One region of the Streptomyces sp. NPDC053048 genome, then DNA from elsewhere that is predicted to be linked to it. Evidence: riboswitches for the same ligand, from Rfam matches in the RefSeq annotation. Region 1 holds a riboswitch; the other holds the start of a gene.
The links. Region 1 has a riboswitch for S-adenosylmethionine ahead of thrC (threonine synthase). Riboswitches for the same ligand answer to the same signal wherever they lie in the genome.
Positions count from the first base shown of each region.

Region 1 (15,261 bases):
TACTGGGAGAACCTCGCCCGTGAGTTCGAGAAGGAACACAGCGGCATCAAGATCGACGTAGAGGTCTACAGCTGGACCGAGGTCGACAAGAAGGTCGCCGAGATGGTCGCCGGCGGCAAGGCCCCCGACATCGCGCAGATCGGCGCGTACGCCGACTTCGCCGCGACCGGCAAGCTCTACAGCGCCGACCAGATGCTCTCCATCCCCACCCAGGCCGACTTCATGGCGTCGATCGCCAAGGCCGGCGAGGTGCACCGGGTGCAGTACGGCATCCCGTTCGTCTCCAGCTCCCGCCTGCTGTTCTTCAACAAGAAGCTGTTCGCCAAGGCCGGCATCGCCAAGGCCCCCACGAGCTGGGACGAGATCCAGGCCGCCGCGAAGAAGCTCAAGGCCATCGGCGTGAAGATACCTTTCGGCCTGCCGCTGGGCCCGGAGGAGGCACCCGCCGAGACGATGATGTGGATGCTGAGCGCGGGCGGTGGCTACACCAACCAGGACGGCAGCTACTCCCTCGACTCGCCGGAGAACATCAAGGCCTTCACCTGGCTGCGCGACGAGCTGGTCGGCCAGGGCCTCGCCGGCTCCGGCGACCCCGCCCGCACCAACCGCCAGGAGGTCTTCGACGCCTTCTGCAAGGGCGACGTCGGCATGCTCAACGGCCACCCCACCCTGATGCAGCAGGCCAGGGCCGGCCGCATCGACTTCGACATGGCGCCGCTGCCGGGCGTCAAGGGCCTGTCCAAGTCGACGATGGGCGTCGCCGACTGGATGATGGCGTTCAAGCGGAACGGCCACCGCGAGCAGATCGGCACCTTCCTCGACTACGTCTTCACCAAGGACAACGTGCTGTCCTTCACCACCGAGTACAAGCTGCTGCCGGTGACCACCAGCGCCGCCGAGGCGATGAAGGAGAGCCGCGCCAACAGCGACCTGTGGCAGTTCCTGCAGCAGCTGACCAACGCCGAGTTCTACCCCGCCAACAAGACCTCCTGGGCCTCGGTCAGCAAGACGATCAAGGAAAAGATCGGCTCGACCGTGCGCAAGGGCGGCGACCCCGCCGCCGTCCTCGGCGAGATCCAGCGCGAGGCGCTGGCCACGGAGCTCGCCAACAGCACGGACCGCTAGGTTTGGCGGCATGAACGCCGGAACCGACGAGAACCGGGGCGAGCCGGGCGGCCTGTCCGAACAGGACCGCGCCGTGCTCGCCCTGGAACGGCAGAGCTGGCCGGGACCGGGCGCCAAGGAACGCGCCGTCCGCGAGCGGCTCGGCATCACGCCGACCCGCTACTACCAGCTGCTCGGCGCCCTCCTGGACGACCCGCGCGCCCTCGCCCACGACCCCGTCACCGTCAACCGGCTGCGCCGCCTGCGCGACGAGCGCCGCGCCCGCCGCTGACCGCCGCCGGGCCCGCACGTACCAACCCGTACAACTGCCCGCCCCGGCGCGGGGCGCCCCGGTAGGGTCGGCCGCATGGGCAGCCACCCCCTCCCGGAACCCGTCACCGCCGCCGGCCGCGACGGACTGGCCGCACTGCTCGCGCGACCCGCGGACGCCGTCATCGCGCTCGACTTCGACGGCACCCTCGCCGAGATCGTGCCCGACCCCGAACGGGCCCGCGCCCACCCCGGCGCCGTGCCCGCCCTCTCCCGCCTCGCGCCCCGCCTGCGCTCCGTCGCCGTGATCACCGGCCGTCCGGCCGGCGTCGCGGTGCGCCTCGGCGGCTTCGCCGGCGTCGCGGGCCTGGAGCACCTGGTCGTCCTCGGCCACTACGGCGCCGAGCGCTGGGACGCCGTGACCGGCACCGTGCGCGCCCCCGCCCCCCACCCGGGCGTCGCCGCCGTCCAGGGCGAACTGCCCGGTGTGCTCGACGCGTCCGGCGCCTGGCACGGCACCTGGGTCGAGGACAAGGGCCGTGCCATCGCCGTGCACACCCGCCGCGCCGACGACCCCCAGGCCGCCTTCGACGCCCTGCGCGGCCCGCTCGGCGACCTCGCCGCCCGCCACGGACTGATCGTCGAGCCCGGACGCCTGGTGCTCGAGCTGCGCCCGCCGGGCATGGACAAGGGCGTCGCCCTCGCCCAGTACGTCCGCGAAGTCGGCGCGGGCTCCGTCCTGTACGCCGGCGACGACCTCGGCGACCTCGCCGCCTACGCGGCCGTCGAGAAGCTGCGCGCCGAGGGCCTGCCCGGCACCCTCGTGTGCAGCGGCAGCGCCGAGGTCGCCGCGCTCGCCGAACGGGCCGACCTCGTCGTCGACGGCCCGGCCGGTGTCGTGGGGCTGGTGGAGGGGCTGGCGGAGAAGACCGGCTGAGACACCCCCTAGAGCGCCCCCAGCTGGTCCAGGAACCACCTTGCCGGAGGCAGCGCCGTCGCCGCGGCCGCCAGGCGCTTCGTCCGCTCCTCCCGCTCGCCCGGGTCCATCAGCAGGGCGATGTGCAGCGCCCGCGCCGTGGCCTCCACGTCGTAGGGGTTGATCAGGATCGCCTCGTCGCCCAGCTCGGCCGCCGCGCCCGCCTCCCGCGACAGCACCAGCGCGCAGCCGTGGTCGGAGACGACGGGGATCTCCTTGGCGACCAGGTTCATGCCGTCGCGGATCGGGTTGACCAGCGCCACGTCCGCCAGCCGGTAGGCGGCCAGGGACCGGGGGAAGTCGTCCTCCATCTGCAGGGCCACCGGCTGCCAGTCCGCCGTGCCGTACGTGGAGTTGATCTCCTCGGCGAGCCGGGCGACCTCGGCCATGTAGTCGCGGTAGACCGGCAGATCCTGCCGCGAGGGATAGGCGAAGGCGATGTGCACGACCTTGCCGCGCCACTGCGGGCGGTCCTCCAGCAGCCGCTGGTAGGCGCGCAGACCGCGGACGATGTTCTTCGACAGCTCGGTGCGGTCGACCCGCACGATCGTCCGGCGGCCCGGCCCGATCTGCCGCCGTAGCGCCGCCAGCCGCTCCTCGACGTCCGGGCGGTGCGCGCGCTCGCGCAGGAAGTCCGCGTCCGCGCCCAGCCCGTGCACGCCCAGCCGGGTCTCGCGCCCCTCGAAGAGCACCCGCGTCGCCACCCCGTCCTCGCGCACCACCTCCGCGCCGGGCAGCACCCGCTCGCAGCACGCGGCGAACGCCTCCGCCCAGCGCCTGGTCAGGAACGCCGCCCGGTCGCCGCCCAGCACACCCCGCAGCACCTGCTCGGCCACGTCGTCCGGCAGCAGCCGGTAGTAGTCCGGCGGCGCCCAGGGGGTGTGCGAGAAGTGCCCGATCCGCAGATCCGGGCGGCGCACGCGCAACAGGCCCGGCACCAGGGTCAGGTGGTAGTCCTGCACCAGCACACAGGCACCGGGGGCCGCCTCCTCGGCGATCGCGTCCGCGAAAGCGGTGTTGTACGCCTCGTACGCCGCCCACTGCGCCCGGAAGTCCGCGTCGAAGGACGGCTCCAGCGGGGTCTGCCAGAGCAGGTGGTGCACGAACCACAGCACCGAGTTGGCCACCCCGTTGTACGCGGCGGCGAACGTCCGCTCGTCGATGTCCAGCATCCGCACCCGGTGGCCGCCGGTGTCGGCCGCGTCGAGTCTTCGGCCCGCGCGCCGGGCCGCCGCCCGGTCGCCGTCGCCCAGCGCGGCGCACACCCACACCGCACCCGCGTCCAGGCCTATGGCGCTCAGCCCCGAGACCAGCCCGCCGCCGCCCCGCCCCGGCACGAGCGAGCCGTCCGCGCCCCGCCGGTACGAGACGGGGCCCCGGTTCGAGGCCACGACGATCGGCGCGGGGGCGAGGCCCGGCGCGGTGTCCGTGTGCTCAACGACCATGACGCCAGCCTTGCCCCCGGAAGAACCGCTCAAACGTACGCTTACGCGGCATGCCGCTGCGCGTACTCCGGTATGTCCGCCATCGGAGGCCGCTCCTCCGTGTCCACCGCGTACGTACGCGGCACAAACCCCTCCGCCGTGCGCTCGAACTGGGTCAGCACCGGACGCACCAGATGGCCGCGGGCCAGCCGGAGCTGCGCCGTGCGGTAGATCGCAGCCGCCATCCGGCCCAGCGCCCGGCCGTCCTGGTGCCGGTGCCTGCGCACCCCCACGTCCACCTGGGCGAGCGCGTCCAGGCCCACCGTGTGCAGCGCGTCCACCAGCAGGCCCAGCTCGACGCCGTACCCCACCGGGAACGGCAGCCGCTCCAGCAGCTCGCGGCGGGCCGCGTACTCGCCGCCCAACGGCTGCACGAAGCCCGCCAGTTGCGGCCAGTGCAGGTTGAGCAGCGGCCGGGCCACCAGCTCCGTCACCCGCCCGCCCTGGCCCGGCGCCTCGCCGAGCGGGCGGTCGTACATCGCCTTGACGAAGTGCACGTCCGGATCGGTCAGCAGCGGACCGACGATCCCCGACACGAACGCGGGCGAGAAGTCCCTGAGGTCCGCGTCCACGAAGCACACGACGTCACCGCTCGTCGCCAGCAGCGACCGCCACAGCACCTCGCCCTTGCCCGGCAGCGCCGGCAGCCGGGGCAGGATCTCGTCACGGTGCACCACACGGGCCCCGGCCGCCGCGGCGACCTCGGCGGTGCGGTCCGTGGAACCGGAGTCCAGCACCACCAGCTCGTCCACCAGCGGCACGGCGTCCGACATCAGCTCGCGGCGGATCGTCGCCACGATGTCGCCGACCGTCGCCTCCTCGTCGAGCGCCGGCAGGACGACGCTGACGGTCAGGCCGGTCGCGGCCTTCGCGTCGAGCAGCTGGTCGAGCGGACGGTCGGCTGCGGACCAGGATCGCCGGGCCAGCCAGCGCTCCACCTCTTCCAGCACCTGTACGACTCCTTGCATCGGCATGTGCGGGCCCGTATCGGCTCGCATCGGTTCTCTCGCTTGTATCGCGTGTATCAGCGCGCCCTGTGACGCGTCTCGCGGTGCGGACGGCCCTCCAACTCGGCCACCCCTTCCGTTACAGTCTTGAACAACGCGGACAGCCGTCGCATGTCGGGGTCGTCGCGCGAACAAACGCCTGGGCCATGCCCAGCGCCATACCGCTCATCCAGAGGGGCAGAGGGACACGGCCCGTTGAAGCCCCGGCAACCCTCCAGCCGGTCTCGGTCATCAGACGCGAGGCTCCCGGCGGGGAAGGTGCCAATTCCGTCTCGTGGCGAGGTTCGCCGCGAGGAAGATGAGGAGAAAGGGCCTCGCCTCCATGGCTGTCCAAGCCGTTGAAAGTCGTACCTCCCCCGTCGGCGGAGCCGACTCGAAAACATCAGCCTCCGGCGCCTTCGGCCCCGCCGTCGCGCTCTCCTGCCGCGAGTGCGGCGAGCGCTTCGACCTCGGCCCCGTCTTCGCCTGCGCCTCCTGCTTCGGCCCGCTCGAGGTCGCCTACGAGCTCCCGGCCGGCGGGCCCCGCGCAGCGGCGGAACTGCGCGCCCGGATCGAGGCCGGCCCGCCGAACATCTGGCGCTACGCGCCGCTGCTGCCCGTCCCCGCCGACGTCGCCGACCGGCCCGGCCTCAACCCCGGCTTCACCCAGCTCGTCAAGGCCGACAACCTCGCCGCCGAACTGGGCGTGACCGGCGGGCTGTACATCAAGGACGACTCCGGCAACCCCACGCACTCCTTCAAGGACCGCGTCGTCGCCATCGCCGTCGAGGCCGCCCGCACCTTCGGCTTCACCACCCTGTCCTGCTCGTCGACCGGCAACCTCGCGGGGGCCGTCGGCGCGGCCGCGGCCCGTGCCGGGTTCGCGTCCTGCGTCTTCATCCCGCACGACCTGGAGGCGGGCAAGGTCGTCATGGCCGCCGTCTACGGCGGCGACCTCGTCGGCATCGAGGGCACCTACGACGACGTCAACCGCTTCTGCTCCGAGCTCATCGGCGACCCGCTCGGCGAGGGCTGGGGCTTCGTCAACGTCAACCTGCGCCCCTACTACGGGGAGGGCTCGAAGACCCTGGCGTACGAGATCTGCGAACAGCTGGGCTGGCGGCTGCCGGACCAGATCGTGGTGCCGGTCGCGTCGGGATCACAGCTGACGAAGATCGACAAGGGGCTCAAGGAGCTCATCGCGCTGGGCCTGGTCGAGGACCGCCCGTACCGGATCTTCGGCGCCCAGGCGGAGGGCTGCTCGCCGGTCTCCCGCGCGTACAAGGACGGCCACGACGTGGTCCGGCCGGTGAAGCCGGACACGATCGCCAAGTCCCTCGCCATCGGCAACCCCGCGGACGGTCCGTACGTGCTCGACATCGCCCGGCGCACGGGCGGCGCCGTCGAGGACGTCGACGACGAGCGGATCGTGGACGCGATCAAGCTGCTCGCCCGCACCGAGGGGATCTTCGCGGAGACGGCGGGCGGGGTCACGGTGGGCGTGACGCGCAAGCTGCTGGAGAGCGGGGTGCTCGATCCTTCGCTGACCACCGTCGTGCTCAACACGGGGGACGGGCTCAAGACGCTCGACGCCGTCGCGGCCGGGCCCACGGCGACCATCCGGCCGTCGCTGGAGGCGTTCCGCGCCGCCGGGCTCGCCGGCCGCTGACGTCCGCGGGCCCACAGCATTCCTTCTTTCTCTTCCGCCTCTTCCGCTTCCCGAAGGGTGACTCCACCATGAGCGTTTCCGTTCGCATTCCCACCATCCTGCGCACCTACACCAATGGGCAGGCCGAGGTCTCCGCCGAGGGGGGCACCCTGCAGGAGGTCATCGCCTCGCTCGAGGCGAACCACCCGGGCATCGCCGCCCGCGTCCTCGACGACGCCGGGAAGCTGCGGCGGTTCGTCAACGTGTACGTCAACGACGACGACGTGCGCTTCGAGGGCGGGCTGGCCGCGGCCACGCCCGACGGGGCCGGCGTGTCGATCATTCCCGCGGTCGCCGGCGGCTGACCGGACGCCGATCAATGGCCTGAGGCTTTCTCAGGGTTCCTGCAGATTTCCCCGGAATCGCTCCGCCCGTAAAACGGACGGGGCGATTCCGCCTGTTGAGCCGCGATACAGTTGAGGCGTTCCCCCGCCGGTGTCACCACCGAACGCATATGAGAACCCGTCAAGTTGTGCGCGAAACACCTGCGCGATTTGTCGGGTTGGTTGCGTTATGCCCGGTCCGACTTGCCCGGGAAGCTGCGGAAATCGGTACGAATAACCGATCGGCCGCACCTGGAATTCTCGTCCGAGTGACCTGTTGCAGACGGCATCCGTGCAGATACATTCAGCCGCGGTCGACGCGTTCCGGCGCACACCTCCAACCTGTCTGGGGGTGAGGTCTGACCCGGGTCCGCGAAGTGCGGTCCTGTGCAAGGGCCAGTAATAGGGGAGTTAGGCATGGCTCAGGGCACCGTCAAGTGGTTCAACGCGGAGAAGGGGTACGGCTTCATCGCGGTCGACGGTGGTGCGGATGTTTTCGTCCACTACAGCGCGATTCAGATGGACGGCTACCGCACCCTCGAGGAGGGGCAGCGAGTCGAGTTCGAGATCTCGCAGGGCCAGAAGGGGCCGCAGGCGGACATGGTGAGGCTGGCCGCCGGCTGATCGCGACGCATCGACCCGGCTATACGGCTGCCGAGGGGTCCGCACCTTCCGACCAGAAGGTGCGGGCCCCTCGCGCGTGCGCCCGTGCGTGTCGCGTGTCGCGTGCATGCGCGGGCGCAAAGCTGGGCAGGACGTGGGATGTCCCGAGTCGCTTGCGCCCCCAGCCAACGCTGGGAGGTGCCCCCGCTGCCACCTTGGGTTGAGTCGACGTGGACCGCTTGCACTCGGGTGGGTCGAGTGCTAATCATTGGGCTTAGCACTCTCCTGGTGAGAGTGACAGATTTGGACCGTCGGTGAGGTCTGCGAGCCAAGCGGGGCAAGGAACCGCGGGGCGACCGGGCCGTCCGTCGCGGGCGCCAGCGCGGTCCGGAGCAGTCTCCACCCCGTCCTGGGAGGACCACTTCACATGGCCAAGATCATCGCGTTCGACGAGGAGGCACGGCGCGGTCTCGAGCGCGGGATGAACCAGCTCGCCGACGCCGTCAAGGTCACCCTTGGCCCCAAGGGCCGCAACGTCGTCCTCGAGAAGAAGTGGGGCGCCCCCACGATCACCAACGATGGTGTCTCCATCGCCAAGGAGATCGAGCTCGAGGACCCGTACGAGAAGATCGGCGCCGAGCTGGTCAAGGAGGTCGCGAAGAAGACGGACGACGTCGCCGGTGACGGCACGACGACCGCGACCGTCCTCGCCCAGGCGCTGGTCCGCGAGGGTCTGCGCAACGTGGCCGCCGGTGCCAACCCGATGGCGCTGAAGCGCGGCATCGAGAAGGCCGTCGAGGCCGTCTCCGCCGCCCTGCTCGAGCAGGCCAAGGACGTGGAGACCAAGGAGCAGATCGCCTCCACCGCCTCCATCTCCGCCGCCGACACCCAGATCGGCGAGCTCATCGCCGAGGCCATGGACAAGGTCGGCAAGGAAGGCGTCATCACCGTCGAGGAGTCCCAGACCTTCGGTCTGGAGCTGGAGCTCACCGAGGGTATGCGCTTCGACAAGGGCTACATCTCGGCGTACTTCGCCACCGACATGGAGCGTATGGAGGCGTCCCTGGACGACCCGTACATCCTGATCGTCAACTCCAAGGTCGGCTCGGTCAAGGACCTGCTGCCGCTCCTGGAGAAGGTCATGCAGTCCGGCAAGCCGCTGCTGATCATCGCCGAGGACGTCGAGGGCGAGGCCCTGTCCACGCTGGTCGTCAACAAGATCCGCGGCACCTTCAAGTCCGTCGCCGTCAAGGCCCCGGGCTTCGGCGACCGCCGCAAGGCCATGCTGGGCGACATCGCCATCCTCACCGGTGGCACGGTCATCTCCGAGGAGGTCGGCCTCAAGCTGGAGAACGCCGGTCTCGACCTGCTCGGCCGCGCCCGCAAGGTCGTCATCACCAAGGACGAGACGACCATCGTCGACGGTGCCGGTGACAGCGACCAGGTCCAGGGCCGCGTCAACCAGATCCGCGCCGAGATCGAGAACAGCGACTCCGACTACGACCGCGAGAAGCTGCAGGAGCGCCTGGCGAAGCTGGCCGGCGGCGTGGCCGTCATCAAGGCCGGTGCCGCCACCGAGGTCGAGCTCAAGGAGCGCAAGCACCGCATCGAGGACGCCGTCCGCAACGCGAAGGCTGCCGTCGAGGAGGGCATCGTCGCCGGTGGTGGCGTGGCCCTGCTGCAGGCCTCCTCGGTCTTCGAGAAGCTCGAGCTCGAGGGTGACGAGGCCACCGGTGCCGCCGCTGTGAAGCTGGCCCTGGAGGCCCCGCTCAAGCAGATCGCCGTCAACGGTGGTCTCGAGGGCGGCGTCGTCGTGGAGAAGGTCCGCAACCTCTCCGTGGGCCACGGCCTGAACGCCGCGACCGGCGAGTACGTCGACATGATCGCCGAGGGCATCATCGACCCGGCGAAGGTCACCCGCTCCGCCCTGCAGAACGCCGCGTCCATCGCCGCGCTCTTCCTGACCACCGAGGCCGTCATCGCCGACAAGCCGGAGAAGGCCGCCGCGGCCGCTCCGGGCGGCATGCCCGGCGGTGAGATGGACTTCTGATCCGTCGCTCCCAACGGATCGCTGTTCCCGCCGTTCACCACGGCACCGAGGGCGGCACCCCCACCGGGGTGCCGCCCTCGGGCGTTGTGTCACCGTGAGCGACGGCAGCCCGCTTTCGCCCCCCGGCCGGTAGACTGAGGAGTTTCGCGCGAGGGTTCGGCCGGGCCCGGTAGTGGAGGTATGAGTGACCTGCTTGATCGTCCAGAGCGACAAGACCCTGCTGCTGGAGGTGGACCACGAGCAGGCGGACGCGTGCCGCCGTGCGATCGCGCCGTTCGCCGAGCTGGAGCGGGCGCCCGAGCACATCCACACCTACCGGGTGACCCCGCTGGGACTGTGGAACGCGCGGGCCGCCGGGCACGACGCCGAGCAGGTCGTCGACGCGCTCGTCAGCCACTCCCGCTACCCCGTCCCGCACGCGCTGCTCGTCGACATCGCCGAGACCATGGCCCGCTACGGGCGGCTCAGGCTGATCAAGCACCCCACGCACGGGCTGGTCCTGGAGACCACCGACCGGCCGGTGCTGGAGGAGATCCTGCGCTCCAAGAAGATCCAGCCGCTGGTCGGCGCCCGCATCGACCCCGACACCGTGGCCGTGCACCCCTCCGAGCGCGGCCAGATCAAGCAGACCCTGCTCAAGCTGGGCTGGCCGGCCGAGGACCTCGCCGGGTACGTGGACGGCGAGGCGCACCCCATCGAGCTGCGCGAGGACGGCTGGGCGCTGCGCCCGTACCAGAAGCAGGCCGTCGACGGGTTCTGGCACGGCGGCTCCGGCGTGGTCGTCCTGCCGTGCGGCGCGGGCAAGACGCTCGTCGGCGCGGGCGCCATGGCGCAGGCCAAGGCGACCACGCTGATCCTGGTCACCAACACCGTCTCCGCGCGGCAGTGGAAGCACGAGCTGGTGAAGCGGACCTCGCTGACCGAGGACGAGATCGGCGAGTACAGCGGCACGCGGAAGGAGATCCGCCCGGTCACCATCGCCACCTACCAGGTGCTGACGACCAAGCGGAAGGGCATCTACCCGCACCTGGAGCTGTTCGACTCCCGCGACTGGGGCCTGGTCGTCTACGACGAGGTGCACCTGCTGCCCGCGCCCGTCTTCAAGTTCACCGCCGACCTGCAGGCGCGGCGGCGGCTGGGCCTGACCGCGACGCTCGTGCGTGAGGACGGCCGGGAGTCGGACGTCTTCTCCCTCATCGGCCCCAAGCGCTTCGACGCGCCCTGGAAGGAGATCGAGGCGCAGGGCTACATCGCCCCGGCCGACTGCGTCGAGGTCCGGGTGAACCTGACCGACTCCGAGCGGCTGGCGTACGCGACGGCCGAGACGGAGGAGAAGTACCGCTACTGCTCGACGACCGCCACCAAGCGGAAGGTCACCGAGGCGCTGGTCGCCAAGCACCGGGGCGAGCAGACGCTGGTCATCGGCCAGTACATCGACCAGCTGGACGAGCTGGGCGAGCACCTGGACGCGCCCGTCATCAAGGGCGAGACGACCAACGCGCAGCGCGAGAAGCTCTTCGACGCCTTCCGGGCGGGCGAGATCTCGGTGCTGGTGGTCTCCAAGGTCGCCAACTTCTCCATCGACCTGCCGGAGGCGACGGTCGCCATCCAGGTGTCGGGCACGTTCGGCTCGCGCCAGGAGGAGGCGCAGCGGCTGGGCCGGGTGCTGCGGCCGAAGGCCGACGGGCACGAGGCGCGCTTCTACTCGGTCGTCGCCCGCGACACGGTGGACCAGGACTTCGCGGCACACCGCCAGCGCTTCCTGGCCGAGCAGGGGTACGCGTACCGGATCGTGGACGCGGACGAGCTGCTGGCGGGGGAGGGGGCGTAAGGGGCCGGGCCCCGCGCCCGTTCTCAGGCCTTGCGCTTGTCGGCGTACTCGCCGAGGACGACGACGCTGACGGCCGCGCCGGCGAAGGCCTTGATGGCGCGCAGGGCCGTGCTCAGGGGTGAGGCTGCGGGGGTGGTGTCGGGGGTGACGGTCGCTGTGGTCATGTGTTCCATGATGGTCTGCGCGCCCGCCCCGGGCATCGGCCTGCCGGTGTAAACGCGCGGGGGCGGGCGTACGACCCGAGGATCATGGCGTGCCCTACGGAAGGTGGACGCCGACCCCGAGACCCCCTGGGGGCACCGGCGAAATCCGTTCGCGCCGCCACCGCCCCGCTGACTAGACTCGCCCCTTCCCGCCGCCTCCCGCCACGCATACGGGAGCGCCGCCGTCCGGTCGGAAACCGGCGGCTTCCGCTCGTTCCGCCGTACGCCTGGAGGCCCCGCCGTGCCCGCGCCACACGTGACCAACGCGAACGATCCCCTCGAGCGCGAGCGCGCCCACCTCACCTCGTCCCGTGCCGCCCTGCGTGCCATGCGGGCCGACGTCGAGGCCCTCGACATCAAGGACGTCACCGCCAACTGGGTCAACGCCGCCGTCCTCGAGCGGCAGATCGAGGACCGCATCACCGCCCTCGCCGACCTCGCGCACACCCCGCTGTTCTTCGGCCGCCTCGACTATCTGCACGCTCCCGGCGGGGAGTTGGCGGAGGGCGCGGAGGACGAGAGGTTCTACATCGGGCGCCGGCACGTCCACGACGCCGCCGGCGACCCCATGGTCATCGACTGGCGGGCGCCCGTCTCGCAGCCGTTCTACCGGGCCTCGAAGAAGGAGCCGATGGGGGTCGGGCTGCGGCGCCGCTTCGGCTACACCGGCGGTGAGCTGACCGCCTACGAGGACGAGGACCTCACCGACGCCTCCGGCGGCGAGCACGCGAGCAGGCTGCTGCAGAGCGAGATCGAGCGGCCGCGCGTGGGCCCGATGCGGGACATCGTCGCCACGATCCAGCCCGAGCAGGACGAGATCGTGCGCGCCGGGATCGGCGGCACGGTGTGTGTGCAGGGCGCCCCCGGGACGGGCAAGACGGCGGTCGGCCTGCACCGGGTCGCCTATCTGCTCTACGCCCACCGCGATCGGCTGGCCCGCACCGGCACGCTCGTCATCGGACCCAACCGGTCCTTCCTGCACTACATCGAGCAAGTACTGCCCGCCCTGGGCGAGTTGAACGTGGCCCAGGCGACCGTCGACGACCTGGTCGCGCACGTGGAGGTGCGCGGCACGGACTCCGCCGCGGCCGCCCGGATCAAGGGCGACGCCCGCATGGCCGAGGTGCTGCGGCGCGCGGTGCGGTCGGGAGTGACGATGCCGGTGGAGCCGGTGGTCGTGGTGCGCGGCGCGCGGCGCTGGCGGGTGCCGGCGTACGAGATCGAGGAGATGGTGCGGGAGTTGCTCGAGCGCGACATCCGCTACGGCGCGGCGCGCGAGGCGCTGCCGCAGCGGATCGCGCACGCGGTGCTCGTACGGATGGAGGAGGCCGGCGAGGCCCCCGACGACCGGGTGCAGGACGCGGTCGCGCGCAACGCGGCCGTGAAGGCGGCGGTCAAGTCCCTCTGGCCGGCCGTCGATCCGATCAGGCTGGTGCTGCGGCTGCTGTCGGACGCGGAGTTCCTGGCGGAGCACGCCGACGGGGTGCTGTCGGAGGAGGAGCAGGGGGAGATCCTCTGGGTGCGGCCGGCCCGTAGCCCGCGGACCGCCAAGTGGTCCGCTGCGGACGCGGTGTTGATCGACGAGGCCGCCGACCTCGTGGCGCGTACGCCCTCGCTGGGCCATGTGGTGCTCGACGAGGCGCAGGACCTGTCGCCCATGCAGTACCGGGCGGTGGGTCGGCGCTGCACGACCGGTTCGGCGACGATCCTGGGCGACCTCGCGCAGGGCACGACACCGTGGGCGACCGGGAGCTGGGCGGAGGCCCTCACCCACCTGGGCAAGCAGGACGCGCGCGTGGAGGAACTGACGCAGGGCTTCCGGGTGCCGCGCGAGGTGATCGCGTACGCGTCGCGGCTGCTGCCGCACATCGCGCCGGGGCTGGCGGCGGCCACGTCGGTGCGGGAGTCGCGGGGCGACTTCGAGGTGCGACGGGTGGGTGGTGCCGGCGGGGCGGACGCGGCCGTGGTGAATGCGGCCGTCGTGGACGCGTGCCGGGAGGCACTGCGGCGGGAGGGGTCGGTCGGACTGATCGCGGCGGACGACCGGATTCCGGAGCTGGGGGAGGCGCTGGGGGCGGCGGGCCTGCCGTACCTCGCGCCGGGCGAGGAGACGTCGGCGGGGGCGCGGCTGACGCTGGTGCCGGCGTCGCTGGCGAAGGGCCTGGAGTACGACTATGTGGTGCTGGACGAGCCGGGGGCGGTGGTGGCGGGGGAGCCGGATGAGCGGACCGGGTTGCGGAGGCTGTACGTGGCGCTGACGCGGGCGGTGTCGGGGCTGGTGGTGGTGCACGCGTTGCCGTTGCCGTTGCCGCTGCGCTGAGCGGGGCCGTGTTCGGGGGGCGGGGCCGTGTGCCGGGTGTGGGCTTGTGCGGGTGCGGGTGCGGGTGCGGGTGCGGGTGCGGGTTCGGGTGCGGGTGCGGGTGCGTTGTAGGGCGGGGCCGGGTCGGTCTGGGCCGGGCCCTTCTGGGGCTGGATTATTTACGGCCCCCCTCCTGCGTAGAGGTGGGCCGGAAGGTCGCCGCAAATAACCCTTACGCCCCTGCCAGGGCCCGTCCCAGCCCGCCCCGGCCCCTCCCGTCGCCTGCCACCTGCCGGCCGGTGGGTGGGGGCCGGCCATGGCTGGGCTCCCCTCCCGCCGGTTCGCCGACTGCCGGGCCGGTGCCCCGCCGGGTGGGTAGGGGAGGTGGGGTTGGGCTTGCCCCTGCCGCAAGTCCGCCGGCTGCCGGGCCGGCCTCCGCCGGGGTGAGTGGGGGAGGGGCTTGCCCGTGCCGCCGGTTCGCCGGCTGCCGGGCCGGCCACCGCCGGGGTGAGTGGGGGAGGCGGGGGTGGGGTCTCCCTTACGCCGGTTCGCCGGCTGCGGGCCGCCGGTTTCCCGCCGGGGTGGATGGGGGAGACGGGGTGGTCTTGGCCTCCGCCGGTTCGCCAACTGTCGGGCCGGTGCCCAGTCGGGTGGGGTGGGGTGCCCCTGCCGCCGGTTTGTGGGCAGTCGTTCCGCTGGGCTGGGGGTACCTCCCAGCGGTAGCGGGGAGCGGGTGCCACCCGCCGGGCCGTACCCGGGACCGAGCCGTACCCGGGGGCCCGGGGTGTGCACCCATCGACCAGGGCAAGGGGCCGACGACGGGAGGGGGCCGGGGGTGGAGGAGGGTGTTCCGGAATGCTGCCGGATATTTGTGGGCCCAAGTTCCGGGCACTCAATGCGTGAGACGGCCACGGGCCCGTAAATATCCGATTCCGGAATACCCTCCGGAGCCCCCGGCCCCCGCACCCACCACAACCCGCACCCGAAAGTCCCGGCCTCAGCCGTCCAGCGCCTCGCGCCACCCCCGCACCGCCGTCGCGTCCACCCGCCCGTCCCACCCCGACGGCCGCGCCGCCCCTCCGATGTGGAACGCCGTGATGCCCGCCTCGCGCAGCACCGGCACATGCTTCAGCCTCAGCCCGCCCCCCACCAGGATGCGCGGCTCGTACCCCGGCTCGTCCCCCCGCGCGGCCTCGCCGCACAGCGTGGCGAGGCCGTCGTCGACCCCAGAGGCCGAGCCGGCCGTGAGGTACGTGTCCAGCCCCGGCTGGTCGGCCAGCTGTTTGCGGACGGCGTCGCGGTCGGCCGCATGGTCGAGGGCCCGGTGGAACGTCCACCGGGCGTCCGGGCCGACGGCGTCGGCGAGGGCGGTGACGGCGGCCAGGTCGGCCCGGCCGTCGTCGGTGAGGAAGCCCAGGACGAAC
Region 1 covers NZ_JBITZS010000009.1:261,561-276,821, reverse strand. The annotation lists gene ACIG36_RS24990 (ABC transporter substrate-binding protein) at 1-1,125, shown strand, start outside; gene ACIG36_RS24985 (DUF3263 domain-containing protein) at 1,136-1,396, shown strand; gene otsB (trehalose-phosphatase) at 1,472-2,311, shown strand; gene ACIG36_RS24975 (trehalose-6-phosphate synthase) at 2,320-3,795, opposite strand; gene ACIG36_RS24970 (glucosyl-3-phosphoglycerate synthase) at 3,837-4,784, opposite strand; SAM riboswitch class I at 5,004-5,146, shown strand; gene thrC (threonine synthase) at 5,164-6,489, shown strand; gene ACIG36_RS24960 (MoaD/ThiS family protein) at 6,558-6,833, shown strand; gene ACIG36_RS24955 (cold-shock protein) at 7,269-7,475, shown strand; gene groL (chaperonin GroEL) at 7,882-9,504, shown strand; gene ACIG36_RS24945 (DNA repair helicase XPB) at 9,689-11,335, shown strand; gene ACIG36_RS24940 (hypothetical protein) at 11,359-11,499, opposite strand; gene ACIG36_RS24935 (HelD family protein) at 11,780-13,858, shown strand; gene ACIG36_RS24930 (copper homeostasis protein CutC) at 14,835-15,261, opposite strand, start outside.

Region 2 (15,261 bases), on a different contig from region 1:
GCCTCCTTGCGTGCCGTCTCCAGCTCCGCCCGCAGGCGCTCGGCCTCGGCCCGGGTCTCGTCCTGAGCCGCCGCCAGCCGGGCGCGCAGGCGCCGCAGTTCGCGCTGGGCCTCCTCGCCCGCCCGCTCGGCGCTCGCCCGCTGGGCCTCCTCGCCGGCGGCCGTGACCAGCTTGACCCAGCCGGTGGGGCGCAGCACGAAGGCCATGGCCGCCACGTCCTCCGGGTCCGCGGCCGCGGGCGGCGAACCGGCGTCCAGCGCCTGGGCCAGCTCCGAGCCCGCCTCGCGCAGCCGCGCGGAGATGCGCTGCCGGAAGACGGTGTCGCTCTCCACGGCGGCCGCCATGGCGTTGCCGGCGAACTTGGCCCGGCGGCTCGGGGTGAACCGGGCGTACTGCCTCAGCTGGGCGGGGAGCTCGGCGACGGTCAGGCCGCCGAACGCCTCGGCGACCAGGCCGATGACCCGCCGTCTGATCCCCTCGGGCAGTGGCCGGTCGAGCACCTCGCTGACGCCGTCGTCGGCCCCGCCGGCGTCACCGGCCGCCTCCACGTCGTCCGTGTGCTCCGCCACCGCTTCATCGCTCCCGTTCTTCAGGTAGTACTCGTCGTACTCGCGCCCGGCCGGTCCACCAGCTCGATCTGGTCGACCGCGTTGCACCAGCGGCACCGCACGGACTCGATCGTCTCACTGACGATCTCGCGCTCCTCCACCCTGGGCTCCCCGGCCAGATCGAGGTGGACGAATTCGACGGCCCTGGTCGAACGCGTCACGTCGAAGCGGGTCAGGTTGCCGCACAGCGTGCAGCGCCACCGGGTGCCGGATGCCGGCTGGGGAACGCCCATCGTCTCGTCCGTCCTCACTCGTCTGACAACGTCTGACCGGGAGTGCTCCTGGTAACCCTACGGCCTGCCGGTCGCCGGGCGCGGTGCCCCGGGGTCCGGGGGACGGACCGGCGAGGCACTCTGTGCCGGTTGCGCCCGGTACGCCATGATCTGGCCATGATCAGAACGGCAGGGCGCCCCCGCCGGAACGGTCCCTGGGTGACCTGGACCGTCCTGGCCGTCTGCGGCGTGGTCTTCCTCGCCGGCCCGGCGTCCGGCCTCGTTCCCGTCTACGGCACCGGGCCGGAACTGCTGTCGGCCCAGACCGCCCACTTCGAGCGGTGGGGGGTGGTGCCCAGGGAGCTGTGGCACGGCTCCCTGCCGGCTCTGTTCACTCCGCTGACGGCCCTGTTCGTGCACGGCAACTGGCTGCATCTGCTCGGCAACATGCTCTTCCTCTACGTCTTCGGCGCCATGACCGAGGCACGCATGGGCCGCACCGACTTCGCGCTGTGCTACGTCGTGACCGGATATCTGGCCCTGCTCGGCTACGCGGCCGTGCACGCCCACTCCGGCCGCACGCTCGTGGGTGCGTCCGGAGCCATCTCCGGGGTGCTCGGCGCGTTCCTCTATCTCTTCCCCAGAGCCCGGGTCACCAGCCTCTTCCCGTTCCTCTTCTTCCTGCCGCTGCGCTTCCCCGCCTGGGCCGTACTGTTGTTCTGGTTCGTGCTGCAGTGGCTGGCGACGGGCACCGACGCCGGGCGCCCGGGGGTCGCCTATCTGGCCCACGTCCTGGGCTTCTGCCTCGGCTTCGGCTACGCCTGGGTCAGCCGTGCGCATGCGACTACTGTGTCTTCCCGGGGGACAACCCCCGGACCCCCGGCCGGAACGGCGGGCCGACGGGGCCTCCCGGACCGACGTCGCCGGGGCCTCGGTAGAGTCAAACGCTCAGCCAGGTCCGCAGAAGGAGACAGACCGACGTGATCACTTCGATCGTGCTCATCAAGACCGACGTGGACCGGATCCCCGAGATCGCCGAGAAGATCGCCGCGCTGGAGGGCGTCAGCGAGGTCTACTCCGTCACCGGGGCGCACGACCTGATCGCGATGGTGCGGGTGGCCCGGCACGACGACCTCGCGGACGTCATCCCGGGCCGGATCAGCAAGGTGCCGGGCGTCGCCTCGACCGAGACGCACATCGCCTTCCGCACCTACTCCCAGCACGACCTCGAGGCCGCGTTCGCCATCGGCCTCGACAGCTGACCCGGCCGCCGGCTCAGGCCGAGGTGTCCGGCACGCACCGGCCGTTCTCGGTGCGGTAGCGCCACCGCGCGCCGTTCTCGACCAGCTCGCGCACGGCCCCGGTGAAACGCTCGACGTGCTCGTCGGGGGTGCCCGCCCCGAAGCTGACCCGGATCGCGCCGAGCGAGGGCCCCTCGCCGGGCGCCCCGCACTCGCCTGGGGCGTCCCGCTCACCGCCGAGCAGGGTCCGCACCAGCGGATGGGCGCAGAACAGGCCGTCGCGCACCCCGATGCCGTACTCGGCGGACAGCGCCGCCGCGAAGTGCGAGGTGTTCCAGCCCTCCACGACGAACGAGATGACGCCCACCCGCGGGGCGTCGTCGCCGAACAGCGAGAGCACCCGCACCCCCGGCACCGCCGCCAGCCCCGCGCGCACCCGCTCGACGAGCCGCCGCTCGCGCTCCACCAGCCGCTCGAACCCCGCCTCCTCCAGCGCCCTGCAGGCCGCGGCGATGGCGTAGGCGCCGATGACATTGGGCGAACCGGCCTCGTGACGGGCCTCGCCGGCGTGCCAGTCGACGCCGACCGTGCCGTCCGCGCCCCGCGTCACCGCGCGGCTCGCGCCGCCGCCCGCCAGGTACGGCTCGGCCTCCCGCAGCCAGTCGGCCCGCCCGGCCAGCACCCCGGCGCCGAACGGGGCATACAGCTTGTGCCCGGAGAACGCGACCCAGTCGACGTCCAGCCGGTCGATGTCCACCGGGTGATGCGGCGCCAGCTGCGCGGCGTCCAGCACGATGCGCGCGCCGTGCGCGTGCGCGGCCGCCGCCAGCTCCCTGACGGGCCACAGCTCGCCGGTCACATTGGAGGCACCGGTCACACAGACCAGGGCCGGGCCGTAGGGCTCCCGGTCGGCCAGCGCCCGCTCCAGCGCCTCGACGGCCTCGCGGGGGGAGCGCGGGGCGTCCAGGCAGGTCACCTCGACGTCCGCGCGGCGCTCCCACGGCAGCAGCGCCGCGTGGTGCTCGGTCTCGAAGACGAACACCCGGCAGCCGGCGGGCAGTGCGGCCGCGAGGAGGTTGAGCGAGTCGGTGGTGGAGCGGGTGAAGAGCACCTGGTCGCCCGCCCGGCAGCCGAGGAACCGGGCGACGTCCGCGCGGCTCTTCTCGAACAGGTCCGTGGACAGCTGCGAGAGGTACCCGGCGCCGCGGTGCACGCTGCCGTAGTACGGCGCGTACGCGGCGACGTCGTCCCAGACGCGCTGCAGGGCCGGGGCGCTGGCGGCGTAGTCGAGCGCGGCATAGGTCACCTCCCCGCCGGTGACCAGGGGGACGAGAACGTCCCTGCCCAGAACGGGCAGCGGCGCGGCGGTGGAGATGTCGGTGACGTCGGTGGCAGGGCATGCGGACATGGCGAATTCTCCCGGCGGGAAGCGAAAAGGGTTGGGGAATACCGGAAAACCGGAAAAGGGGCCGTCGGCCCTATCGCATTCGCTGCATCACGGAAGGAGCTCCCTCGGCAACCAGGATCCCTGGCGAGGGATCCGCGCTTGCCGCAGGCCTGACTGCCTGCGGCCCGGTCATCACCCGGGGCACCCCGCCACGGAAGGAGGGTTGCCGGACAGCAGGCCGGGGCCGTATCGCTGTCACTCGTGACCTGGCCAGCATCATGCCACACGATCTTGAATGCACAAGGGCGCGGTCCGCATCGCGGACCGCGCCCTCGCCGCACCGCCGTCGGTGCTCAGGCGTTGCTGGCCGAAACCCACCGCTCGAGCGCCCCGCGCGCCGCACCGGAGTCGATGGACTCCGCCGCGCGCGCCATCTGCGCCCGGATCTGGTCCACCAGCGGCGCGTCCGTCGGTGACAGCGCGACCAGCGCCGCCGCCGAGTTGAGCAGCACCGCGTCCCGCACCGGCCCGGTCTCGCCGGCCAGCACCCGTCGGGCCACGTCCGCGTTGTACGAGGCGTCGGCGCCCCTGAGGGCCTCCACCGGCACCAGGTCGATGCCCACGTCCCGGGGGTCGAAGGCCTCCTCGCGCACCGCGCCGTCCCGGACCACCCACACCCTCGAGGTGGCCGTGGTGGTCAGCTCGTCCAGCCCGTCGTCGCCGCGGAAGACCAGGGCCGAGGAGCCGCGCTCGGCGAGCACCCCGGCCAGGATCGGCGCCATCCGGGCGTCGGCCACACCGGTGGCCTGGGCCCGCACCCGGGCGGGGTTGGTCAGCGGGCCGAGCACGTTGAACGTCGTGCGGATGCCCAGCTCGCGCCGGGCGGGCGCCACATGACGCAGCGCCGGGTGGAACTTGACCGCGAAGCAGAAGGTGATGCCCGCCTCCTCGGCCACCTCCACCACCCGCCGCGGGCTGAGGTCGAGGTTGACGCCCAGCTTCTCCAGGACGTCCGAGGCGCCGCTGGCGGAGGAGGCGGCGCGGTTGCCGTGCTTGACGACCTTGGCGCCGGTGCCGGCGACCACGATCGAGGACATGGTGGAGATGTTGACGGTCCTGGCGTTGTCGCCGCCGGTGCCCACGATGTCCACGCTGGGGCCGGGCACCTCGATGAGGTTGGCGTGCGCGTACATCGTCCGTACCAGGCCGGAGATCTCGGCGACCGTCTCGCCCTTGGCGCGCAGCGCCACCGCGAACCCGGCGATCTGCGCGTCGGTGGCCTCGCCCCGCATGATGCGGTCCATGGCCCAGGCGGTCTCGTCGGCGCCGAGGTCGACCCGGTTGAGCAGTGCCTCCAGTACGCCCGGCCAGGTGTGGGCCACCGAGCGCTCGCCGCCTGCCGGGGTCGCAACGTTCATGGTCCACACTCCTGGTGGTCGGTCCGTGGCGGGACCGCGTACGGGTCCGCTGATTCCCGCTCAAGCCTATCCAGCTCCGGGGACAGCGAAGAGCCCCGTCCAGGGCCTGGACGGGGCTCTCGCCGTGGCGATCAGTGATCAGCGGTAGGGGATCAGTGGTGGCCGTGGCCGCTGGTGATCTCCTGGTACTCCTCCGCGGTGGCCTTGGGGATGTGCGTCCCCTCGCCGTAGAAGCCCTTGGAGAGCTTCACGCGGAGCTTCTGGCCGGCGCCCGCCTTGCGGGCGACACCGTTCTCGTCGACCTCGGGCTCGAGCTCGAGCGGCCGGGGCTGCTCGTGCGCGGTGAGGGTGTGCAGCTGCTCCTGCGAGAGCGGCTCGTGGACCTCGACGAACTCACCGTGCGGCAGGCGCTTGATGATGCCGGACTCGCGTCCGTGCAGCACCTTGTCCTTGTCGCGGCGCTGGAGACCCATGCAGATCCGGCGCGTGGCGATGAAGGTCAGGACCGGGATCACGAAGAAGCCGATGCGGACGAACCAGGTGATGGCGTTGATCGACAGGTGGAAGTGGGTGGCCCACAGGTCGTTTCCACCACCGACGAGCATCACGAAGTACGCGGCGATCCACGCGGCGCCGAACGCGGTGCGCGTCGGGGCGTTGCGCGGGCGGTCCAGCAGGTGGTGCTCCCGCTTGTCGCCGGTGACCCAGGACTCGATGAACGGGTAGACCGCGATCGCGCCCAGGACCAGCGGGAAGATGATCAGCGGGATGAACACGCCCAGGACGAACGTGTGACCCCAGACGTTGATCTCCCAGCCCGGCATCACACGGATGAGGCCCTCGGCGAAGCCCATGTACCAGTCGGGCTGGGCGCCGGTGGAGACCTGGTCCGGCCGGTAGGGGCCGATGGACCAGATCGGGTTGATCGTGGCGATGGCCGCGATGGCCGCGATGACACCGAAGACCAGGAAGAAGAAGCCTCCGGCCTTGGCCATGTAGACCGGCAGCAGCGGCATGCCGACCACGTTCTTGTTCGTCCGGCCGGGGCCGGGGAACTGCGTGTGCTTGTGGTAGAAGACCAGGATCAGGTGCGCCACCAGCAGGCCGAGCATGATGCCCGGCAGCAGCAGGACGTGGATGGAGAAGAACCGCGGCACGAAGTCCGAGCCGGGGAACTCGCCGCCGAAGAGGAACATCGAGATGTACGTGCCGATGATCGGCACGGACAGGATCGCGCCCTCCATGAAGCGGACACCGGTGCCGGAGAGCAGGTCGTCCGGGAGCGAGTAACCGGTGAAGCCGGTGAACATGCCCAGGACGAACAGCAGGAAGCCGAACAGCCAGTTGACCTCACGCGGCTTGCGGAACGCACCGGTGAAGAAGACGCGCATCATGTGCACGAACATGCCCGCGAGGAAGATCAGCGCGGCCCAGTGGTGGATCTGCCGGATGAGCAGACCGCCACGGACGTCGAAGCTGATGTCGAGGGTCGACTTGAACGCCTCGGACATCCGCATGCCCTGCATGGGGACGTACGAGCCGTGGTAGACGACCTCGTTCATGCTCGGGTGGAAGAACAGCGTCAGATACACACCCGTGAGGATGATGATCACGAAGCTGTAGAGGCAGACCTCGCCCAGCATGAAGGACCAGTGGTCCGGGAAGATCTTCCGCATGTTGGCCTTGGCCAGGCTGTAGATGCCCAGCCGGCCGTCGGCCCAGTCGGCGACCCGCTCGCCGGCGGGCGCCTTGCGGCGGCCCGGCGCGGTGGCGCCGGTCGATTGCGTGTTGTTGCTCATCCGCGCTCCCAGAAGGCAGGACCGACGGGCTCAGCGAAGTCGCCCATGGCCTCAAGGTAGCCCTTGTCGTTGACCTTGATCCGCAGCTGCGGCAGGGCGTGACCGGCCGGGCCGAAGACCACCCGGCCGCCGTCGGCGAGGTCGAAGGTGGACTGGTGGCACGGGCACAGCACGTGGTGCGTCTGCTGCTCGTAGAGGCTGATCGGGCAGCCGACGTGCGTGCAGATCTTGGAGAACGCGACGATGCCGTCCGCCGACCAGTCGAGCTCGCGCTTGTCCTTGATGTTCTCCGGCTGGAGCCGGACGATCATCAGGGCCGCCTTGGCGATCTCCTTCTGGAAGTCGTGGTCCTCCTCCTTCATGCCCTCGGGCATGGCGAAGGTGAGGGAGCCGACCGCGATGTCCTCGGGACGCAGCGGCTGCAGCGTGTTCTGGTTGATGAGCATCTTGCCCTCGGACCAGGCGGTCTTGCGGAGCTTGATGCCCGGCAGCGGACCGAGGTCGCGGAGCAGGACCACACCGGAGAGCGGCACCAGGGCCAGCGCGCCGAACATGGTGTTGCGCAGCAGCTTGCGGCGGCCGAAGGTCGACTCCTCCGCGCCCTGCTTGAAGTCGGCCATGACCTTGGCCTTGACCTCGGGCTCGGCCTCGATCGGGTGGCGGTCGTCCGCGTGCTCGACGTCGGACATCAGGGTGCGGGCCCAGTGGACCGCGCCCGCGCCGATGCAGAACAGCGCCACGCCGAGGGTCAGGCCCAGCGCGAAGTTCAGCGCGCTGATGTGACCGATCGGGAAGACGTAGACGATCTTGTCGACCGGCAGCGTCACATAGGCGGCGATGAAGCCGACCGTGGCCAGCATGGACAGCGTGAACAGGAACGCGACCACGCGCTCGGAGCGCTTGGCGGCCCGCTCGTCGATGTCCTGGATGCGGGGCTCGTGCGGCGGGAGGCCCGGGTCGGCGAACGGGTCGCCGGCGGTCGCTGCTACGACACCCTCGTGCGCGTCGCCCTGCTTGCTCGGCAGGGTCTCTTCTGGAATGTCTTGGCTACTCATGACTTCTTGGCCTTGGCGGTGTGGGCGGCGACCCAGATGGCGACGGCGATCAGCGCGCCCAGGCCGAAGATCCACGCGAACAGACCCTCACTGACCGGGCCGAGCCCGCCCAGTTCGAGGCCACCCGGGCTCTCCGCCTTGCTGCTGTTGACCGTGTCGAGGTACGCGATGACGTCCTTCTTGTTCTGCTCCGACATGGTGGTGTCGGGGAACGAGGGCATGTTCTGCGGGCCGGTCTGCATGGCCTCGTAGATGTGCTTGGGGTTGACGTCCTCGAGGTCAGGGGCGTACTTGCCGTTCGAGAGCGCGCCGCCCTTGCCGGTGAAGTTGTGGCACTGGGCGCAGTTCGTACGGAAGAGCTCCCCGCCCTTGGCGATGTCGGCGCCCTCGGGGCTGTACTGGCTCTTGGTCGGGACCGAGGGGCCCGCGCCCAGGGAGGCGATGTACGCGGCGAGCTGGTCGATCTCGGCCTGCGTGTAGATGGCCTTCTTGCGGGGCGCCTGGGCGCCCTGCTGCTGCAGCGGCATGCGGCCGGTGGCGACCTGGAAGTCGACGGCGGCGGAACCCACGCCGACCAGGCTCGGCCCGTCGGTGGTGCCCTGACCGCCGGTGCCGTGGCAGCTTGCGCAACCCACGGAGTAGAGCTTCTTGCCCTCCTCGATGGCGAGGGACTGGGCGGTGTCATCGGCCTTGGCCGTGTCCGCCGGCGCGAACGCGGCGTACAGCCCCCCAGTTACCGCCAGCGCGAAGAGTAGGACGACGACCGCCGCCAGCGGATGGCGTCGTCGTGCGGAGAGCTTTTTCACGGATTACCCCGGTGTCAGGATCTTCTGCGTCGATCTGGACTGATTGGTCCGGTGCGGACAGGACCGATTACTTGATCAAGTAGATCGTGGCGAAGAGGCCGATCCACACCACGTCGACGAAGTGCCAGTAGTAGGACACGACGATGGCCGCTGTGGCCTGGTGGTGGGTGAACCTCTTGGCCGCGTACGTCCTGCCCAGGACCAGCAGGAAGGCGATGAGACCGCCCGTCACGTGCAGGCCGTGGAAGCCGGTCGTCAGGTAGAACACCGAGCCGTACGGGTCGGAGGAGAGCGAGAGGCCCTCGTGCTTGACCAGATCGGTGTATTCGAAGACCTGGCCGCCGATGAAGATGGCACCCATCACGAACGTGACCACGAACCACATGCGCAGCTTCTTCACGTCGCCGCGCTCGGCGGCGAAGACGCCGAGCTGGCAGGTGAGGGAGGAGAGCACCAGGATCGTGGTGTTGGCGGCCGAGAAGGGAAGGTTCAGCGCGGACGCCATTTCCTTCCAGTGCTCGGCACCGGTCACCGATCGCAGGGTGAAGTACATCGCGAAGAGGGCCGCGAAGAACATCAGCTCGGAACTCAGCCAGATGATGGTTCCGACGCTGGTGAGGTTCGGTCGATTGACCGACGGGTGTGCGTGCCCGGTATCTGTTGCTGTTGCAGTCGCCACGACCGACATTATGTCGGTCGCTTATCTCGCGCTCACTCCGGGGGGTGCCGTTCGGTGTGTCAAGACGGTATGCCCTGCTCGTACGGCCCATTGGGAGCGTCCCCCAAAGGAAGGAAGGGCCGCTTCCGGGGCCGTCCGGGCCCTGCCGAACCCTCCTCGTGGACCATGCTCGCGGAGTAGCATCCGCCGCAACGACGCCACCTGCCCACGAGCATGGAGGAACGATGCAGCCGACCGCCACGGTGCTGGTCTACAGCGACGACGCGAGCACGCGCGAGCAGGTGCGGCTGGCCGCCGGACGGCGCCCCGCATCCGACGTCCCACCGGTGGAGTACCTGGAGTGCGCGACCCTGCCCGCCGTGCTGAGGACCCTCGAGGAGCACCGGGTGGACGTGTGCGTCCTGGACGGCGAGACGGCGCCCGCGGGCGGCATGGGGGTGTGCCGGCAGCTGAAGGACGAGGTGTTCCGCTGCCCGCCCGTGCTGCTGCTCATGGGCCGTCCGCAGGACGCCTGGCTGGCCACCTGGAGCCGGGCGGACGCGGCCGTCACCCATCCGCTGGACCCGGTGGCGTTCGCCGAGGCGCTGGCCGGGCTGCTGCGCGAACGCCTGGGCGTGGACGCCTGAGGCCCGGTTCCGGGGGCGCGCCTAGAGACGGGGCCGCAGCCGGGCCACGTCGGCGGGGCTCGTCCCCTCGCGCTTGCCGGCCGTCAGGGCGCTGCCCTCGCGCCACTGCTTCCACGGCATGTTCCAGTCGCCGAAGCCGTTGTCGAAGGGCGTCATGGTGGCGCCGGCGCTGCCGACGACCTTGACGACGTCGCCGACGCGGACGTTGTCGTAGAACCACTTGGCGTTGGCGGTGCTCATGCCCGTGCAGCCGTGGCTGACGTTGTCGGCCCCCTGGGAGCCCTCGGACCAGGGGGCGGCGTGCACGTATTCGCCGCTCCACGTGACCCGGGTGGCCCAGTAGACGGGCAGGTCGTAGGAGTCCTCGCTGCCTTCCGCGATGCCGATGCTGGTGCCGCGCATGCGTACGAAGGATTCCCGTCCGAGGATCACCTTGACCCCGTTGCGGGTGGCGTAGCCGGGCTTGCCGGTGGTCACGGGGATGGTGCGCAGGGTCTGGCCGTTCTTCGTGACGGTCATGTAGTGGCCGGCGGCGTCGGTGACGGCCTCCACGCGGTCGCCGATGGTCAGCCGTACGGGCTTGGAGGGGCCCCCGTAGAGCGCGCCGCCGACCTTGATGCCGTCCAGGTTGGCGCGCACGTCGATCGTGGTGTGGGCGGGCCAGTAGTCCTGCGGGCGGTAGTGCAGGGTGCGGTTGTCGACCCAGTGCCAGGAGCCCTGGACGGCGGGGACGGACTCGACGCGCAGGGTGCGTTCGACGACGGCGCGCGCGGCGGGGTCCTGGACGGGTTCGCTCAGTTCGGCGGTGACGGGCTGTCCGACGCCGTAGGTGCCGTTCTGCGGGCCGAAGGCGACCCTGAGCAGCCGGTCCGCCGGGCTGGTGTCGAAGCCGATCGTACGGCGCCCCTGGGCCCCGTCCTCGTCCTCGGTGCTGACGCGCACGGTGTAGTGGGCGCCGGCGGCGAGCGCGCCGGTGCTGCGCCAGCGCGATCCGTCGGGGGCCAGCTCACCCTTGACGTACCGTCCGGCGGCGTCGGTGGCGGTGACGTCGGTGATCCGGTCGCCGCCGGAGGCCTCGACCTCCAGCGGCTTGCCCGGGTCGGCCTTGCGGCCCTCGTGGGCGCCCGCGAGCCTGACCTGTCCGGTGGCGTCGTAGGGCGGGTCGGCCAGCGGATCGGACGAGCCGCCGCAGGCGGACGCCCCCAGCGCCAGGGAGACCAGCAGCAGGGCGCAGCGGGGCGCCGTGCGGCTTCGCGGTGTGTGACCCATGGTCACACAATAGGAATAATCCGGGCATATGGCTCCCGGTGGGCCCGCAAACGGGTGGTGGGCCCGGCGGACGGGTGACGCCGGGCGGGCGGCGGGCACCGGAAATGCGACGGGCCCCGCACACCGTGAGGTGTGCGGGGCCCGGAGCGTTCGGCCGGCGAGACCTACTGGTTCTGGTTCTCGCCGCGGTAGAACTCGAACACCCAGCCGAAGAGGCCGACCAGGATGACCGGGGCGGAGAAGTACATCAGCCACCAGCCGAAGCAGATGCTCATGAAGGCGAGCGCGCCACCGACGGCCAGGGACAGCGGCTGCCAGCTGTGCGGGGCGAAGAAGCCCAGCTCACCGGCGTCGTCCGCGACGTCCGCGTTCTTGTCGTCCTGGGCGCCGGCGTCCACCCGGCGCGCGGTGAACGCCAGGTAGTAGCCGACCATGATGCACAGGCCGAAGGCCATGAAGAGGGCCGTCGTGCCGACGACCTCCTTCGACCACACGCCATAGACGATCGCCATGGCGAGGATGAAGACGGCGAGCCAGATGAACATCCGGCCTTGGATCTTCACTTGCCGGCCTCCTTGCCACCCGCGAGGGCCTTGTCGGCGATGAGGCTCTCCTCGAGCTCGAGAGCCGTGATCTCCGGGTGGTGGAGGTCGAACGCCGGGGATTCGGAACGGATGCGCGGCAGCGTGAGGAAGTTGTGCCGCGGCGGCGGGCAGGAGGTCGCCCACTCCAGCGAGCGGCCGTAGCCCCACGGGTCGTCGACCTCGACCTTCTTGCCGTACTTGGCGGTCTTCCAGACGTTGTAGAAGAACGGCAGGATCGACAGGCCCAGCAGGAACGAGCTGATGGTCGAGATGGTGTTCAGCGTGGTGAAGCCGTCGGCGGCGAGGTAGTCCGCGTAACGACGCGGCATGCCCTCGGCACCCAGCCAGTGCTGCACCAGGAACGTGCCGTGGAAGCCAACGAACAGCGTCCAGAAGGTGATCTTGCCCAGGCGCTCGTCCAGCATCTTGCCCGTGAACTTCGGCCACCAGAAGTGGAAGCCGGAGAACATCGCGAACACCACGGTGCCGAAGATGACGTAGTGGAAGTGCGCGACCACGAAGTACGAGTCGGAGACGTGGAAGTCCATCGGGGGCGAGGCCAGGATGACGCCGGTCAGACCACCGAAGGTGAAGGTGATCAGGAAGCCGACGGCCCACAGCATCGGGGTCTCGAAGGACAGCGAGCCCTTCCACATGGTGCCGATCCAGTTGAAGAACTTCACACCGGTCGGGACCGCGATCAGGAAGGTCATGAAGGAGAAGAACGGCAGCAGTACACCACCGGTGACGTACATGTGGTGCGCCCACACCGTCACCGAGAGACCGGCGATCGAAATCGTCGCGGCGATCAGGCCCCAGTAACCGAACATCGGCTTCCGGGAGAACACCGGAATGACCTCGGAAATGATGCCGAAGAACGGCAGGGCGATGATGTACACCTCGGGGTGGCCGAAGAACCAGAAGAGGTGCTGCCACAGCAGTGCGCCGCCATTGGCCGCGTCGAAGATGTGCGAACCGAATTTACGGTCCGCCTCCAGCGCGAACAGCGCGGCCGCCAGCACCGGGAAGGCCAGCAGGACCAGGACACCGGTCAGCAGGACGTTCCAGGTGAAGATCGGCATGCGGAACATCGTCATGCCGGGCGCGCGCATGCAGATGATCGTGGTGATGAAGTTGACCGAACCGAGGATCGTGCCGAAGCCGGAGAAGGCCAGACCCATGATCCACATGTCGGCGCCGACGCCCGGCGAGCGGACCGCGTCCGACAGCGGGGAGTAGGCGAACCAGCCGAAGTCGGCCGCACCCTGCGGGGTGAGGAAGCCGGCCACCGCGATCAGCGAGCCGAACAGGTAGAGCCAGTAGGCGAACATGTTCAGCCGCGGGAACGCCACGTCGGGCGCGCCGATCTGCAGCGGCATGATCCAGTTCGCGAATCCGGCGAACAGCGGCGTCGCGAACATCAGCAGCATGATCGTGCCGTGCATCGTGAACGCCTGGTTGAACTGCTCGTTCGACATGATCTGCGTGCCCGGACGGGCCAGCTCGGCGCGCATGACGAGCGCCATGAGTCCGCCGATACAGAAGAACGCGAACGACGTGACCAGGTACAGCGTGCCGATCGTCTTGTGGTCAGTGGTGGTGAGCCACTTGATCACCTGACTGCCGGGCTGCTTCTGGCGTACGGGTGGTGCTGCCGTGGCTGTTGCGGCGGCGGCACCCTGGGGTTCGTTGAGGATGCTCACTTGTTCTTGGTCTCCGCGTTCTTCGCGTGATCCGTCTGCGCGATGCCCGCCGGCTGGTAACCGGTCTGGCCCTTGTCCGCCAGCTCCTTCAGGTGCGCCCGGTACCGCTCAGGAGAGACGACCTTGACGTTGAAGAGCATCCGGGAGTGGTCCTGGCCGCAGAGCTCGGCGCACTTGCCCAGGAAGGTGCCCTCCTTGTTCGGAGTCACCGTGAAGCTGTTGGTGTGCCCCGGGATGACGTCCTGCTTCATCAGGAACGGAACCACCCAGAAGGAGTGGATGACGTCCCGGGAGGTGAGCACGAACTGGACCGTCTCGCCCTTGGGCAGCCACAGCGTCGGGCCCGGGTTGTTGGTCTGCGGGTTCCGGTCACCGGGGATGCCGACCTCGTAGACGCCCTCGGCGCCCTGCGGGGCCTTCTTCAGGAACCGGTCCGGGATCGCGTCGAGCTCCTTGTTCTCGCGGAGCGGCTTCGCCGGGGTGGCGGCGTTGCCGTCGACGTTCTCCATGTAGTTGAACGCCCAGCTCCACTGGAAGCCCACCACGTTGATGACGTGCTGCGGCTTCTCCGGGTTGGCGAGAAGCTTGTTCTCATCACGCGCGGTGAAATAGAAGAGCACCGAAACGATGATGATGGGGACCACGGTGTACAGCGCCTCGATGGGCATGTTGTACCGGGTCTGCGTGGGAATCTCCACCTTCGACCTGCTGCGCCGGTGGAAGATGACGCTCCAGATGATCAGGCCCCACACCAGGACACCGACCGCGAGAGCGGCGGCCCAGGAGCCCTGCCAGAGGGAGAGGATCCGCGGCGCCTCTTCCGTGACGGGCGTTGGCATGCCGAGGCGGGGGAAGTCCTTCGATGTGCAACCGGTGGCGGTCGCCAGGACAGCGCCCGCGGCCAGCGCCTGCAGCAGCTTCCGCCGCACCGGGCGCCGCGACGAGCGGTCGGAGCCGTTGGGACTCACGTAGCGCCTTCCCGAGAGTCTCGCCCGTGCGGCCGGCTGCGGCCGTCTCGCTGGTCGGTCGCCGGCCCGCTGCGGGCAGGGGTTTGGATGTTTATGCGGACCAAACCCTACTGGACGCTATTTGGGGCCGCGCGGGGAGGGTGCCCAACGCGCCGGACCACTCCCCGAACCGGTGGAATCCGGGGGTCCGGCGGCCATCTGGATGACCGTCAGAGCCGCGCCGTGCCTGGTCGCGGCGGGTGGCCCAGGAGCGGGACGACAGCGGAGTCGGGCCGTCCGGCAGCGGGCCCGCAAGGGGAGTTAGCGTTCAGGTGTGCCCTACTTCGACGCGGCCTCCGCCGCCCCTCTGCACCCCGTCGCCCGCCAGGCGCTGCTGGCCGCCCTCGACGAGGGCTGGGCCGACCCCGCCCGGCTCTACCGGGAGGGCCGCCGGGCCCGGCTGCTGCTGGACGCCGCCCGCGAGGCGGCCGCCGAGGCGGTCGGCTGCCGCCCGGACGAGCTCGTGTTCACTCCTTCGGGGACACGCGCGCTGCACGACGGTATTGCCGGTGCGCTGGCCGGACGGCGCCGCGTGGGCCGGCACCTGGTCGTCTCCGCCGTCGAGCACTCCGCCGTCCTGCACTCCGCCGAGGCGCTGAGCGCGGCGGGCGGCACCGTCACCGAGGTCGCGGTCGACCGCACCGGGCGGGTGGCGGCGGACGCGTACGCGGCGGCGCTGCGCCCGGACACCGCGCTGGCGGCCCTGCAGTCCGCCAACCACGAGGTGGGCACCGAGCAGCCGGTGGTGGAGGTGGCCGAGGCCTGCCGGGCGGCCGGGGTGCCGCTGCTGGTGGACGCGGCCCAGTCGCTGGGCTGGGGCCCGGTGGCGCCGGGCTGGTCGCTGCTGACGGCCAGCGCCCACAAGTG
Region 2 covers NZ_JBITZS010000001.1:752,557-767,817, reverse strand. The annotation lists gene ACIG36_RS03760 (NYN domain-containing protein) at 1-569, opposite strand, end outside; gene ACIG36_RS03755 (hypothetical protein) at 590-841, opposite strand; gene ACIG36_RS03750 (rhomboid family intramembrane serine protease) at 998-1,804, shown strand; gene ACIG36_RS03745 (Lrp/AsnC family transcriptional regulator) at 1,801-2,082, shown strand; gene ACIG36_RS03740 (aminotransferase class V-fold PLP-dependent enzyme) at 2,096-3,469, opposite strand; SAM riboswitch class IV at 3,599-3,715, opposite strand; gene trpD (anthranilate phosphoribosyltransferase) at 3,802-4,866, opposite strand; gene ACIG36_RS03730 (cytochrome bc complex cytochrome b subunit) at 5,019-6,665, opposite strand; gene ACIG36_RS03725 (Rieske 2Fe-2S domain-containing protein) at 6,662-7,720, opposite strand; gene ACIG36_RS03720 (c-type cytochrome) at 7,717-8,526, opposite strand; gene ACIG36_RS03715 (heme-copper oxidase subunit III) at 8,594-9,214, opposite strand; gene ACIG36_RS03710 (hypothetical protein) at 9,430-9,831, shown strand; gene ACIG36_RS03705 (Ig-like domain-containing protein) at 9,853-11,100, opposite strand; gene ACIG36_RS03700 (cytochrome c oxidase subunit 4) at 11,265-11,663, opposite strand; gene ctaD (cytochrome c oxidase subunit I) at 11,660-13,387, opposite strand; gene coxB (cytochrome c oxidase subunit II) at 13,384-14,355, opposite strand; gene ACIG36_RS03685 (cysteine desulfurase/sulfurtransferase TusA family protein) at 14,669-15,261, shown strand, end outside.
Region 2: another riboswitch for S-adenosylmethionine. It lies ahead of ACIG36_RS03740 (aminotransferase class V-fold PLP-dependent enzyme); the one in region 1 lies ahead of thrC (threonine synthase).